DNA from 3 places in the Peribacillus sp. S4 genome. Region 3 is predicted to be linked to each of the others. Evidence: riboswitches for the same ligand, from Rfam matches in the RefSeq annotation. Region 3 holds a riboswitch; each other region holds the start of a gene.
What was found. A riboswitch is a leader RNA that binds a small molecule or an ion and turns the genes downstream of it on or off. The one in region 3 is predicted to bind lysine.
Positions count from the first base shown of each region.

Region 1: linked by a shared signal. The riboswitch ahead of ACJ9PY_RS24950 (amino acid permease) and the one ahead of ACJ9PY_RS18975 (aspartate kinase) in region 3 are both predicted to bind lysine.
Region 2: linked by a shared signal. The riboswitch ahead of dapA (4-hydroxy-tetrahydrodipicolinate synthase) and the one ahead of ACJ9PY_RS18975 (aspartate kinase) in region 3 are both predicted to bind lysine.

Region 1 is NZ_CP175708.1:5,182,129-5,186,420, reverse strand. It holds gene ACJ9PY_RS24955 (glycoside hydrolase family 13 protein) at 1-1,027, shown strand, start outside; gene ACJ9PY_RS24950 (amino acid permease) at 1,077-2,528, opposite strand; lysine riboswitch at 2,625-2,810, opposite strand; gene ACJ9PY_RS24945 (LacI family DNA-binding transcriptional regulator) at 3,068-4,030, opposite strand.
Region 2 is NZ_CP175708.1:4,743,022-4,747,313, reverse strand. It holds gene ACJ9PY_RS22655 (D-2-hydroxyacid dehydrogenase) at 166-1,128, opposite strand; gene dapA (4-hydroxy-tetrahydrodipicolinate synthase) at 1,257-2,153, opposite strand; lysine riboswitch at 2,287-2,465, opposite strand; gene ACJ9PY_RS22645 (hypothetical protein) at 2,835-3,191, shown strand; gene ACJ9PY_RS22640 (hypothetical protein) at 3,734-4,117, opposite strand.
Region 3 is NZ_CP175708.1:3,999,223-4,003,514, reverse strand. It holds gene uvrC (excinuclease ABC subunit UvrC) at 1-1,612, shown strand, start outside; lysine riboswitch at 1,674-1,850, shown strand; gene ACJ9PY_RS18975 (aspartate kinase) at 1,940-3,172, shown strand; gene ACJ9PY_RS18970 (YslB family protein) at 3,236-3,706, opposite strand; gene ACJ9PY_RS18965 (succinate dehydrogenase cytochrome b558 subunit) at 4,090-4,292, shown strand, end outside.

The DNA.
Region 1 (4,292 bases), 1.2 Mb from region 3:
AAAGCAGTATGGTGATGGAAGCCCCTTTTTCCTGAATGGCCCGCGCATACATGAGTTTTTGCAGGAAATCAATCAACGGGCCCTTTCTGGACATGACGTGATTACGGTTGGGGAGATGCCAGGCGTCACGCCGGAGGAAGCGCAGTTGTTCACAGGTAAAGATCGTGGTGAGCTACATATGGTCTTTCAATTCGAACATATGGATTTGGGGAAGGGACCAGAAGGGAAATGGAGTAACGATAAATGGAAGCTAACCGATTTAAAGCGAATTCTCTCTAAGTGGCAGACTGGTTTGGAGAGGGATGGCTGGAACAGTTTATACTGGAACAACCATGATCAGCCCCGGGTTGTCTCGAGGTTTGGTAATGATGGAAAGTATCGTATTGAAAGCGCAAAGATGCTTGCCGCTTGTCTTCATATGCTGCAAGGTACACCTTATATATATCAAGGGGAAGAGCTGGGCATGACCAATGTTGCATTTGAAAGCATCGATGAATACAGGGATATCGAAACATTGAATTCATATGACGAACTCGTCCATTCACATGGCTGGTCAAAAGAGCGGATGATGTCAGCCATCCACGCCCGCAGCCGGGATAATGCGAGGACACCGATTCAGTGGAATGACTCCCGGAACGCAGGATTCACGAACGGGACCCCTTGGATTAAGGTTAATCCCAATTTTCCCGAGATTAATGCAGAAAAGGCTTATAATGATCCGAATTCCATTTTTCATTTTTATAAAAAGCTTATCCAACTGCGCAAGGAACATGATATCGTCGTTTATGGCCGTTTTGAACTGCTGTTGCCGGATGATGAACGAATATTTGCCTACACGAGATCGTTTGAGGAAGAGAAGTTATTGGTGCTATGCAACTTTAAAGAAGAGCAGGCCGCTTATACTTTGCCTGAAGAGCTGCATGCATATTCTGCCATAAAGCTGATCGGCAATTATGGTCAGGAGGAAGAAGGAATCTCCAGCAAACCCCTGCAACCATATGAATGCCGTGTTTATCATTTGAAATGAAAAAAGGACCTGTCCTTCTCCGGTTAGGGAAGAACAGGTCCTTTGCGTATTATTTTGATTTAAGGTCACATTCCTCTAGCGGAATGATTTTCGTTTTATGCTTAATTTTATAGCCGAACCATAGGACGAAAAATAGAATCAAGCCAATGTAGGAAACGAACATTGAATTCCAGTCGATCCCATCGCTGCTGAAAGCCTGATAGCCTTGTCCGATGATAATGATAATACAAAGGACAAGCGCGAATATAGGTCCGAATGGGAAGCCTTTTGCCCGGAATGGTAAAGCATTCATATCAAGGCCTTGAGCTGCATAAGCTTTGCGGAATCGATAATGGGCAATTGCAATCCCTACCCAGGTGACGAATCCTGCCATGCCTGAAGCATTCAATAACCAGATATAAACGACGCCGTCCCCGAAAAATGAAGCTAAGAATGCAACACAGCCAACTAAGGAAGTCACGATAAGTGCATTCACGGGCACTCCTCTTTTATCCAACTTGCCTAGGAATTTCGGTGCTTTCCCATCACGTGCCAAGTCCCATAGCATACGGGTTGAAGCGTACATGCCAGAGTTACCGGCAGAGAGTACGGATGATAAAATGATCGCGTTCATGATGGATGCAGCAAATGCAAGGCCGGCCCGTTTAAATACAAGCGTGAATGGACTTACGGCAACATCTTGACTCAATAAACGTGAATCCGTAAAAGGAATGATCATTCCAATAACGAAAATTGCAAGGATATAGAACAAGAGGATGCGCCAGAAAACGGATCTGATTGCTTTAGGGATATTTTTTTCTGGATCTTCACTTTCACCAGCAGTCACTCCAAGCAATTCCGTACCTTGGAATGAAAAGCCGGCAGCCATGAATACGCCTAGAATCGTGAAGAACCCTCCGTTAAAGGGACCTTCGCCCATTGTGAAATTGGAAAAACCGATTGGGTCATTCCCACCCATGATTCCGAGAATGATCAGAACACCCGTAATCAAGAAAATGACGACTGTCACGACCTTGATCATGGCAAACCAGAATTCTGTTTCCCCGAAACCTTTAACGGACATGTAATTGATAAGAAACATAGTGATTAACGCAATGGCACTCCAGATAAATGAAGGGCTATCAGGGAACCAGAACTTCATAATTAAGACAACGGCTGCCAATTCGGCGGCAATGGTGATTGCCCAGTTATACCAGTAGTTCCAACCAATCGCAAAACCGAAGGACGGATCGACGAATTTGGATGCATAGACACGGAACGAACCGGCCACTGGCATGAACGCTGCCATTTCTGCAAGACTTGTCATTAAGTAATAAACCATGATGCCGATGACCGCGTATGCCACCAAGGCACCGCCGGGACCGGCTGAATGAATGGCCCCGCCACTTGCTAAAAATAAACCTGTTCCAATCGTTCCACCTAATGAAATCATCATTAAATGACGCGCTTTCAGGCTCCTTTTCAGTTCAGTAGGGCTTGTTGGTGATTGTGAATTTGACAATTGATGTTACACTCCTTTTTATTGGAAGGGAACGAAAAATAAAAAAACAGCAGTCGAAAAAGATCGACGGCTGTTTATAATAAACCCGTTTATCCTTCCGAAGATAGCTCCCCACGCTTTTTTGAAAAAACGTGACAGTGGTGTTCCTATTCGGTAACACCGCCAGCGAGAATATACATGGAATATACCCTAACTTCGGCAACTTATCCTTTCAAACGGAGTCTTTAATTTTCCAGAATCTCGTCCGTTTTACTTTTATAAGCTGCAGCCTCTAACTCATCGGTAAATGAGGAAGTATTCAATTTTCTAAAATCGTTGGCGTCAGCTTGTAGGTGACGTCGTACGACTGTACTCATGAAATTCATGCAATCGCTAATAGATTGCTAGTAATTGAGTAAACTTTACTATATCAAAATTATAAAATAACTTCTGGGATATCGCAATGATTATTTTATGTGGTTATTTTTTCCTAGTTAATGAATGATGGCAGTAAGGAGGAATCAAGTGACGATGTACTAAAATATAGCACATCCTGATAACTAAACGGTTTTCCTTTTTATTAGGGCATAGTCCAGTTTTACATGTTTGACCTCTTCAGGATTCTCAAAGAGATCTACTGCCATTTTCCCGATCCATTCCAGCGGTAAGGAAATGGTCGTGATATCGAGCATTTCGCCAAGGCTATCATTATTGAAGCCGAGAATGGCCACATCTTCCGGTACCCTTATACCCAATTTCTTAGCGGTAAGAATGAAGCCCGCCGCCGTGTCATCATTCGTGATGATGATGGCTTCAGGTTTATCCATCATCGAATTCCATTCCTGAAACAATTGTTCACCGTCCTTAATGTGATAACTGCCTTCAAACAGCCATTCTTTATTGTTTATCAGTTGATGTTTACTCATGATATCGTTAAAGGCCTTTGTACGATGGGAACTGTTTCTGCTCTTTTTACGGCCGAGGCTGTATCCGATTTTCTTATATCCTTTAGCAATCACGTACTCAAGGGCACAGGAGAAAGCTGCATAATGATCAATGCTGATGGATGAGAATTCAGCCTGGGCGGTATCTTCACATAAAATAATCGGTCCGTATTTTTGATAATCCAAGAGGATTTTCATTTCCGAAATCCTTGAACAAACGATAATGCCATCGAGCTGCTTCATTTGCAGCATATTAAAAGCCTGGATCTCTTTCTCCCTGTCATAATTTGTTTGAAAGATGACGATATGACAGCCAATTGCATTTGCCTGTTTTGTGATTCCGTTAACGATTGCCCCGTAATATGGGTGATTGTTGAAGGGGATGATGACGCCGATAAGGTTGGTTTTCCCTTTTGAAAGATGGATGGCATTGATGTTTCTCGTATAATTCAAACGATTGATCGCTTCTAGGACGCTCTTTCTTTTATCGGGGCTTACATAAGGATGATCATTCAATACACGAGACACTGTTGAGACAGATACACCAGCACATTGAGCTATTTCTTTAATATTTGTCATGGTATCACCGTTTTTCTTTTTTTATATTGTACAGTATGAAACCCATTTCAGGGCAAGGGAACAGTGGGGACTGCTGAAGATTTCTGCAAATAGGGTCTTGTTATGGTATTGGTTTCATCCTTTAAGATTGGTCTAAGTCTTAGAGGAGGAGGAAAACATGATGTTCCAAACTTTAATCACCCTGTTTTTGCTTTGCGGAATCGAATTGGGATTTGCGTACTTGGCCATTTCCTTGAAACAGGAGAAATGAGTGGCAATGCCC
Region 2 (4,292 bases), 740 kb from region 3:
GATTTGTAAGAGGGAGATAAAACTAAACAAATGAAAATCCACTTTCAATAATCCTTGAAAAAAATCAAATTATTCACTTTTAGTTTGCAGGCCGAATTCCTCCGTTGAAGAATGCGGCCTTTTCAATAAATAATTGCAAGCAAATAACAACAATTCTAATCGGGTTTAATACCCTCGGTTCCGATCTACCATTCCACTTAATGGTTGTTCACTTGAAAATCGACTTAAATTTTCTATGAAAAAGCTGCTCACTTCGTTAATCGTACTTGGTCCTGACAGGTGGGAAGTGACAAACACATTCGGCATGGACCAGAAGGCATGTTCTTTTGGCAGCGGTTCTGTCTCAAAAACATCGAGGACCGCTCCCTGAAGATGTCCTTCCCGCATGACAGATAGTAAATCCCCTTCATCTATCAGTGCTCCGCGGCCGACGTTGATAAGGTAAGCGTTGGACTTCATAGCTAAAAGAAGGTCCTGGTTAATGATATGATAAGTGGAATCCGTTAAAGGAAGGGTCAGGACCAAATAATCCAGATCTTTTACAAATTCACCCCATTGATCTGGAGTAAAGTGGAGATCCACGAGTGTTGCTTGTTTTCCACTAAAGCTTAACCCATGCACATTCATATCAAATGCCCGGGCTTTACGTACAAGTTCAGCGCCAATCGATCCAAGTCCAGCCACCCCGATTGTTTTCCCCTTTAGAGTTTCAGAAATGAAAGGATCCCATCTCCGCTCCAATTGCGATTGTCTCATCCGAGGACCATCTTTCACTATGTCCAAGAGAAACGAAAATACATATTCAGAGATGTAAGCACCAAATTGGTCAATAATTCGAGTTATTGTAATGTTTTGAGGTATCGATTTGTCTGCAATCAAATCATTGACCCCGGCTCCCATTGATTGAAACCAGCGAACAGATGAGGCAACTGGTTTACATAGTAATTGCGTCGGGAAATTCCATCCCAAAATAACTTCAGTGCCGGGTAAATATTTTTCTGCTTCCTCCAAAGTTTTCGCTGTCTTTACCGATATAAACCCACGATTTCGGATATGATCAGCATAAGCATCGACCTCTGACTGAATGGGACTAAATACAAGAATGTTTGGTTTGTGTGTACCCGCCATTGGCTCTCTCCTTATTGATTCTTTATATATAGTATAAATTCTTTCTCCTGAGTCGTACATGGATAAAAAAACAGTGCATTTCTTTCGAGTATGCACTGCTTTTTAAAATTTCTCCAGAATCATTCGTTTTATTTATTTAATAAAATGGCTTCTGCGTTACTAGGCTGTAGAACTATTTGCAGTGCTCTTTCTTCTTCATCGTTTAAAGGGATCAATGGTAAGCGGACACCTCCAACATGTACCCCCCGCATATTTAATGCTGATTTTACTGGTCCCGGGCTTGGTGCAGCAAATAATGCTTTCATGATTGGAAGTAGTGTACGATGTGCAACGGCAGCGCCAAGGACATCACCATTTTTAAAGCTATTGATCATTTCTTGCATTTCATTACCAATTATGTGTGAAGAAACCGAAACAACGCCTGTTCCACCGATGGCTAAAACCGGTAATGTCAACCCATCATCGCCGCTGTACAAAGTAAAATCACTAGTTGTTTTGCTTATGATTTGTGCCATGGCATCCAAGTCACCACTTGCTTCTTTTACTGCCACGATATTGTTGATTTTTGAGAGGCTGACAATCGTCTCCACTGACATGTTTACAACACTTCGTCCTGGAATATTATAAAGCATTACCGGTAATGAAGTGGAATGGGCAATAGCGCTAAAGTGCTGAAATAGTCCTTCTTGAGAAGGCTTGTTATAGTAGGGGGTGACGAGCATGATTCCGTCGACTCCTGCTGCCTCTGCTTGCTTTGTTAAGCTGATGGAAGCTCTCGTGTTATTTGAGCCGGTTCCAGCTATGACTGGAACTCTTCCATCAACAACATCAACAACAAATTTGAATAAATCTATTTTCTCTTCTTGAGTTAAGGTAGGGGACTCTCCAGTTGTACCAGCTATTACTAATCCATCAGAACCATTAGCAATCAAATGGTTTACTAAAGTTCTCGTAGCATTAAAATCAACCTCTTCATTATGATTGAACGGGGTAACCATTGCGGTTAAAACTTGGCCAAAATTCATAACTTCACACCCTTTTGTATAGTTTTTAAAAATATTCAGAGGTGGTTAGGGCCATTCAGGAGTAAACGCAAAAAAGCAACAACGAGGATTCGCTGCTGCAGTAGAAACAATATTTACCAAAAAATGTTTCCGCGCATAAGATAGCCCTCCATATAGTTTCCTATATGACAGTCCTGTATTTATTCAATAGCAGAACCAGCTTCAAGAACATGAGATTCTTTCCGCTTCGGCAAATTCCCCTTTCCACAATAGTCATAGGATCTCATTCTCCTCAAAATGTGTACTAATGGTCTTTGCTCCTCTATCCTCACTTCAAAAAAATTTGAAGTAAGAAAATATTTAATTGATTGTAATATAACAGGGAATCCATTCTGTTGCAAGCCTAATTATGAAGTTTTTTAAGAATGCTAGAAATCTATGGGAATGGCTAGAGTATTGGGGTGGATTCATCTTTATTCGTTATAGGCTGAATAAATATTCAATGGACGAGGGAGTAGTAGACAATACAACTCCCTTTAATGATTCTTTTTCATTTATCCGATTAAAACTCACTAATAAATTTATTGAAAATTACAGTTGGCCGCTAATTTTAATCAGTAATTTCAACTAAGTATTCGTGCGTATAAAATCCTACCATTCGTTAATAATATCCATATCTTACAATCAAAGGAGTGGAGTCTGTTGAAAAGATATTCATTCTTTAAAAAGCAAGAAAATCATAAATCTACAGACTTCACTGATGTACTCGAACATCTGCAAAAGTCCAAGGACTTTACAAGCTTTACACTCAATTTTGAAAATGAAATATACTGTGTATCTTTTTTCGATACATTAATTGATAAAGATATAATGCATAGAGACCTCCTTCCTTTTTTACATACAAATTCTTCAACTCTGGAGGAGCTTGTACACAACTTGCCGATAGAGGGGCTTGTTTTTACAAAAAATCCTGCTGAACTACAAAGTCAGCTGTTAATGGGTTATATAGCAAATTTCCATCTGCAGTCTATGTATCTAATTAATCTAAAAATCCCTTGAACCACCACTAGATTTTGCTAAAGAAGTAAGACGCAATTAGAGCATTAAAAGTGAAGTCAATGGCAGCCTCCATTTTACGAACCAAATGGTTCGGTGGCACCAGTTTATCTAAAGTAATCATTTCAAGTTGATCTCGCTGAAATAGAATCAAGTTTAGAAAGCATCCTCATCACCTCAAGTTTTAATACTTCTATTTTAAAACAAAAATGACTCCAGGCAAAAGTGTTCTATCTAAAAGGTAAGACAAAGTTGATTGGAGCGGGTGTACGAGACTCCTGCTTAGAAAAGCGAGTCTAGGAGAGACCCCGCAGGCGAAAGCCGAGGGCCGACCGCCCGCGGAAAGCGAGTGCCCTACGTTCCCATCAACGTCCAAATTGTACAAGCCATAAAAATAGACAAACTCGATTTTCATCGAGTTTGTCTTCTGAGACAATTTATACCCTGCTTGGAATAGAGAAGAATATGAAGGAGTCATTCAGAACTTCCTGACCCCCATCTCCCTTAGGGGAGTTTTTAATTTTTTCCCAATCCTCTATAAAGCCTTAAGCATTAAACATCGGTTGCGTTGTAGCGGGACAAATCGTTTTAACGGAACAAATAGATGAAAGGCTAATAGTGAAATTACCCATTGCTCTGTCAGTAACTATAACTTGCCCGGTAACAGCATCAAAACTGCGTAACTCTACAAATATAGGTGTAAATGGTTCAGCGGTTGTAGTGAATCCAATGATTGAACCTATGATGGAAGTCCTTAAAAACTCACTTATTTGTTGTCGGGTCTGACATGCTTGTCCGATTGGCGAAAATCTTTTTTGTTTATGCCCTTTGTCCTTTGCTTTATCACAGCAGGATGACTTATCATGGCTGGATGAACTATGACCGCAGAATGGATTATGACGGCATAAAAAATCATTACTTAAATTCATAAATATCACTCCTTTTCTACTATATATATGAGATGAAACAAAACATGCTTGTACAAATTTACTAGAATCCCTGCCTTTATCGTATTCGCCCATGAATATTTCTACGTAATGTTTCGTGAATCGTAACTGTCTATAATGCAGTTACAAACAGGAATTGTTTTACGTGTTATAGAAA
Region 3 (4,292 bases):
TCGACTCGTGAACGAGATTGAGGATTTCGAATACATTGTCACCTCTTCCAATATCGAGGCTCTTATTTTAGAGTTGAACTTAATCAAAAAACATGACCCAAAATATAATGTCATGCTAAAGGATGATAAGACGTATCCTTTCATCAAGCTGACTGCGGAACGCCACCCGCGTCTAATCATTACGCGAAAAGTCAAAAAAGACAAAGGGAAATATTTCGGTCCTTATCCGAATGCATTTGCAGCTAACGAAACGAAAAAATTGCTCGACCGCATCTATCCCCTAAGAAAATGCAATACGTTACCGGATCGCGTTTGTCTCTACTATCACCTTGGTCAGTGCCTGGCCCCATGTGTATATGAAGTAGAGGAACAGGAATATAAAAAAATGGTCGATGATATCAACCGGTTCTTGAACGGCGGGCATACTGAAATAAAAAAAGAACTGACTGAAAAAATGCTGGAGGCATCGGAAGAACTCGATTTCGAGAGGGCCAAGGAGTTCCGTGACAAGATTGCCCACATCGATATTACGATGGAGAAGCAGAAAATGATGACGACCGATTTCATCGACAGGGATGTATTTGGCTTTGCCTATGATAAAGGCTGGATGTGCGTTCAGGTATTTTTTGTCCGGCAGGGTAAATTGATAGAAAGGGATGTTTCGCTTTTTCCGGTCTACGATGAACCCGAACAGGAACTTCTTACATTCCTCGGTCAGTTTTACGAGATTACGAACCATTTTAAACCAAAGGAAATCTTGCTGCCTGAATCTGTGGATGCCGAAATGGCCGAAGGGCTGCTTGGTGTCAAAACGATTCACCCGAAACGGGGAGCGAAAAAAGACATGCTTAAATTGGCGAATAAAAATGCCTCCATCGCCCTTCAGGAAAAATTCTCTTTGATTGAGAGGGATGAAGAAAGAACGATCAATGCGGTGGAAAACCTCGGGAAACAACTGGGTATCTACACCCCGCATCGAATTGAAGCTTTCGATAACTCCAATATCCAGGGAAGTGACCCCGTTTCCGCTTTAGTCGTGTTCATTGATGGGAAGCCGGAAAAAAGAGAGTACCGAAAATATAAGATCAAGACGGTCCAGGGACCTGATGATTATGAATCGATGCGTGAAGTGGTCAGAAGAAGGTATTCACGAGTATTGAAAGAAGGGCTGCCGCTTCCGGACTTGATCATCATTGATGGCGGAAAGGGACATGTCGAAGCGGTACGGGATATTCTGGAAAATGAATTAGGCTTGGATATTCCACTTTCAGGCCTCATTAAGGATGAAAAGCATAGGACCTCGCAATTGATGATCGGAAATCCGCTTGAACTTGTACCTCTTGATTCAAGGAGCCAGGAATTTTACCTATTGCAAAGAATTCAGGATGAAGTGCATCGGTTCGCGATTACGTTTCATCGCCAGCTACGCGGGAAAAATTCGGTTCACTCCCAGCTTGATGATATTCCAGGAGTCGGGGAAAAGCGAAGGAAGCAATTATTAAGGCATTTTGGATCATTGAAGAAAATCAAAGAGGCGACGGCCGAGGAAATCATGGAAGCTGGCATGCCAAAAGGGGTAGCCGAGGGAATCGTTAGAAAATTACAAGAATAATCTTGCTACCGATAAATCTCTATGCTATGATTAAAAGGAATTTTTAACTAGACAACTTAAAAGTGCTGATAGAGGTGCGGAATTCAAGAGTAAAAACCTGGAGAAGTATGAGCTTCCATGAAAGGTTTTGAAAGGGGACGCCGCCGAAGGAAGACAAGACTCATACCTTGTCCTCCTGGTCCGACATTTAATAAATGGCGGATTGTCAGGGTTTATACCCTGGAGAGCTATCTCACTGTGATTACAGTATTAAGATATGTGACCACAGCAATGAGATATTTCTCATTGCTTTTTTTATTGCCTAAAAAGTAGAGAGGGTGCATGAGGATGGCATTAATCGTTCAAAAATTCGGCGGAACATCCGTCGGTAGCGTAGAAAAAATCAAAAATGTTGCCAATCGGGTAATCGAGGAAGCGGAGAAAGGAAATGAGGTTGTCGTCGTTGTTTCAGCTATGGGGAAAACAACGGACCAATTGGTTTCCATGGCGCGTGATATTTCCGGATCCCCAAGCAAGAGGGAAATGGATATGCTATTGACGACTGGGGAACAGGTAACGATTTCCCTGTTAACGATGGCATTGATTGAAGAAGGACATGAAGCCATTTCGTATACCGGCTGGCAGGCTGGCATGCAAACGGAATCCGTTCATGGGAATGCCCGGATTTTAAACATCGATGCCACAAGGATCCAAGCCCAGCTTCAGGAGAAGAAAATAGTGGTCGTAGCCGGTTTCCAGGGTAACGATGCAAATGGGGAAATCACTACCTTAGGGCGAGGCGGTTCCGATACGACGGCAGTTGCCATCGCAGCAGCGCTTAATGCGGATAGATGCGATATTTATACAGATGTAACGGGTGTTTTCACAACGGACCCACGCTACATAAAAGGCGCGCGAAAACTCCAATCCATTTCTTACGATGAAATGCTGGAACTTGCCAACCTGGGGGCGGGCGTCCTTCACCCAAGGGCTGTCGAATATGCAAAAAATTATCAAATTCCGCTTGAAGTCCGTTCAAGCATGGAGAGAGAATCAGGTACGATCATAGAGGAGGAAGCAACTATGGAAGAAAACTTAATTGTACGCGGCATTGCTTTTGAAGACAGTATTACGAGGGTCACAATATATGGTTTGCCCCAATCACTTGGTGCATTATCCACGATCTTCACGACGCTTGCGAAAAACCGGATCAATGTGGACATCATCATTCAAAGCATGACTGCCGAGGATACGACGAATCTATCTTTTTCCACAAAAAGTGAAGATACGGAAGCGGCCTTGATCGTTCTGGAAAATAATAAAGAACAATTGGGATTCGACCGGGTCGAAACGGAGAGCGGATTGGCCAAAGTGTCCATCGTCGGTTCTGGTATGGTATCCAATCCGGGAGTGGCTGCCGAAATGTTTGAAGTGATGGCCAATACAGGCATCCAGGTGAAAATGGTCAGCACATCGGAAATTAAAGTTTCGACCGTCGTCAATGAAAAGGAAATGGTGAAGGCTGTTGAATCCCTTCATGAAGCATTTAAACTTGGTCAGCATGCAAATGTGCTAGCTTAAGTGTCAGGAGTCCAATAAAAAACAGACTTCCGGTAAAAAGGGTAAGTCTGTTTTCAGGGCTCATTAGATTGGATCTCTGGGATCCCATTGGATGGTGAATATCACTTTTTTTGCGCGGCGTTTGATTTCTTCCGTTGATTCGCTGAGGAATTTTTTTTGCAGTGAAAACTGCTCGGCAAGGAAACCGGCTTCAAGCTGGAAGTGACAATCAGGGTGTAAATCCAGGCGGCGGCTGATTATTTCACCCGTGAGGGATAATTCCATCTGGTGTTTCGTATACTTCAAGATTTCCAGATTGCCCCATCCAGCGCTTTGGAAAAATTCAATCACTTCCTGATCGCCCTTCAATGGGAATTTTCTTGCTAATTGTTTACCTGCCCAATAGAGGATTTGATTAGAGTCTTTTCCGAGAATATCGTTCAATAGAACTTCTCTGATTAATTCGTACCCGAAAGCTGGAACTTTGAATTCTTCAGTTTGAATTTCTTCCGTTTGAATCTCTTCTTCTATCGCAGCAGCAATATTTTTTTTCATAGTTTATCGCCTCTTTCTGTAAATCTATTATAAACGTATTTCTTTTGCAAATTATACTGTTTTTTATTTATTTAAATATCAATTGGAAAAAAATGAGAAATTATACCGAGATATTAATAGTTAAATTAGAAATTTATTCAAAATATCATCTTGACAAACAAAAAATACCCAAGATAATCCAATAAAATCTATTCTGAAAAAGAGATTTCTTGTATCCGTTTTCTTGACGCACATAGAAGTCAGGAGTAAAATGGACATGTCACATAATTGTAAAGGAAGTATAGAGGAGTTTTTTGACTCTATACTGTATTTTCACGCGGAGATAAAAGGTAGCCACCAGTTTATCTTTGCATGATTTTTCACAAATTAAGGGGGGGCACTTAGTGGCAAAAAATCGTGAGTTTGGGAATCGCAGGCTTCATTCACTTCTAGGAGTAATTCCAATTGGTCTATTCCTAATTTTTCATTTATCTGTAAACTTTATGGCAACAAAAGGAGAAGAGACTTTTAATGGGGCAGTTCATTTAATTGAGTTTACGCCCGTGAAGATTTTGGTAGAATGGGTCGTCATCTATCTACCGCTCAT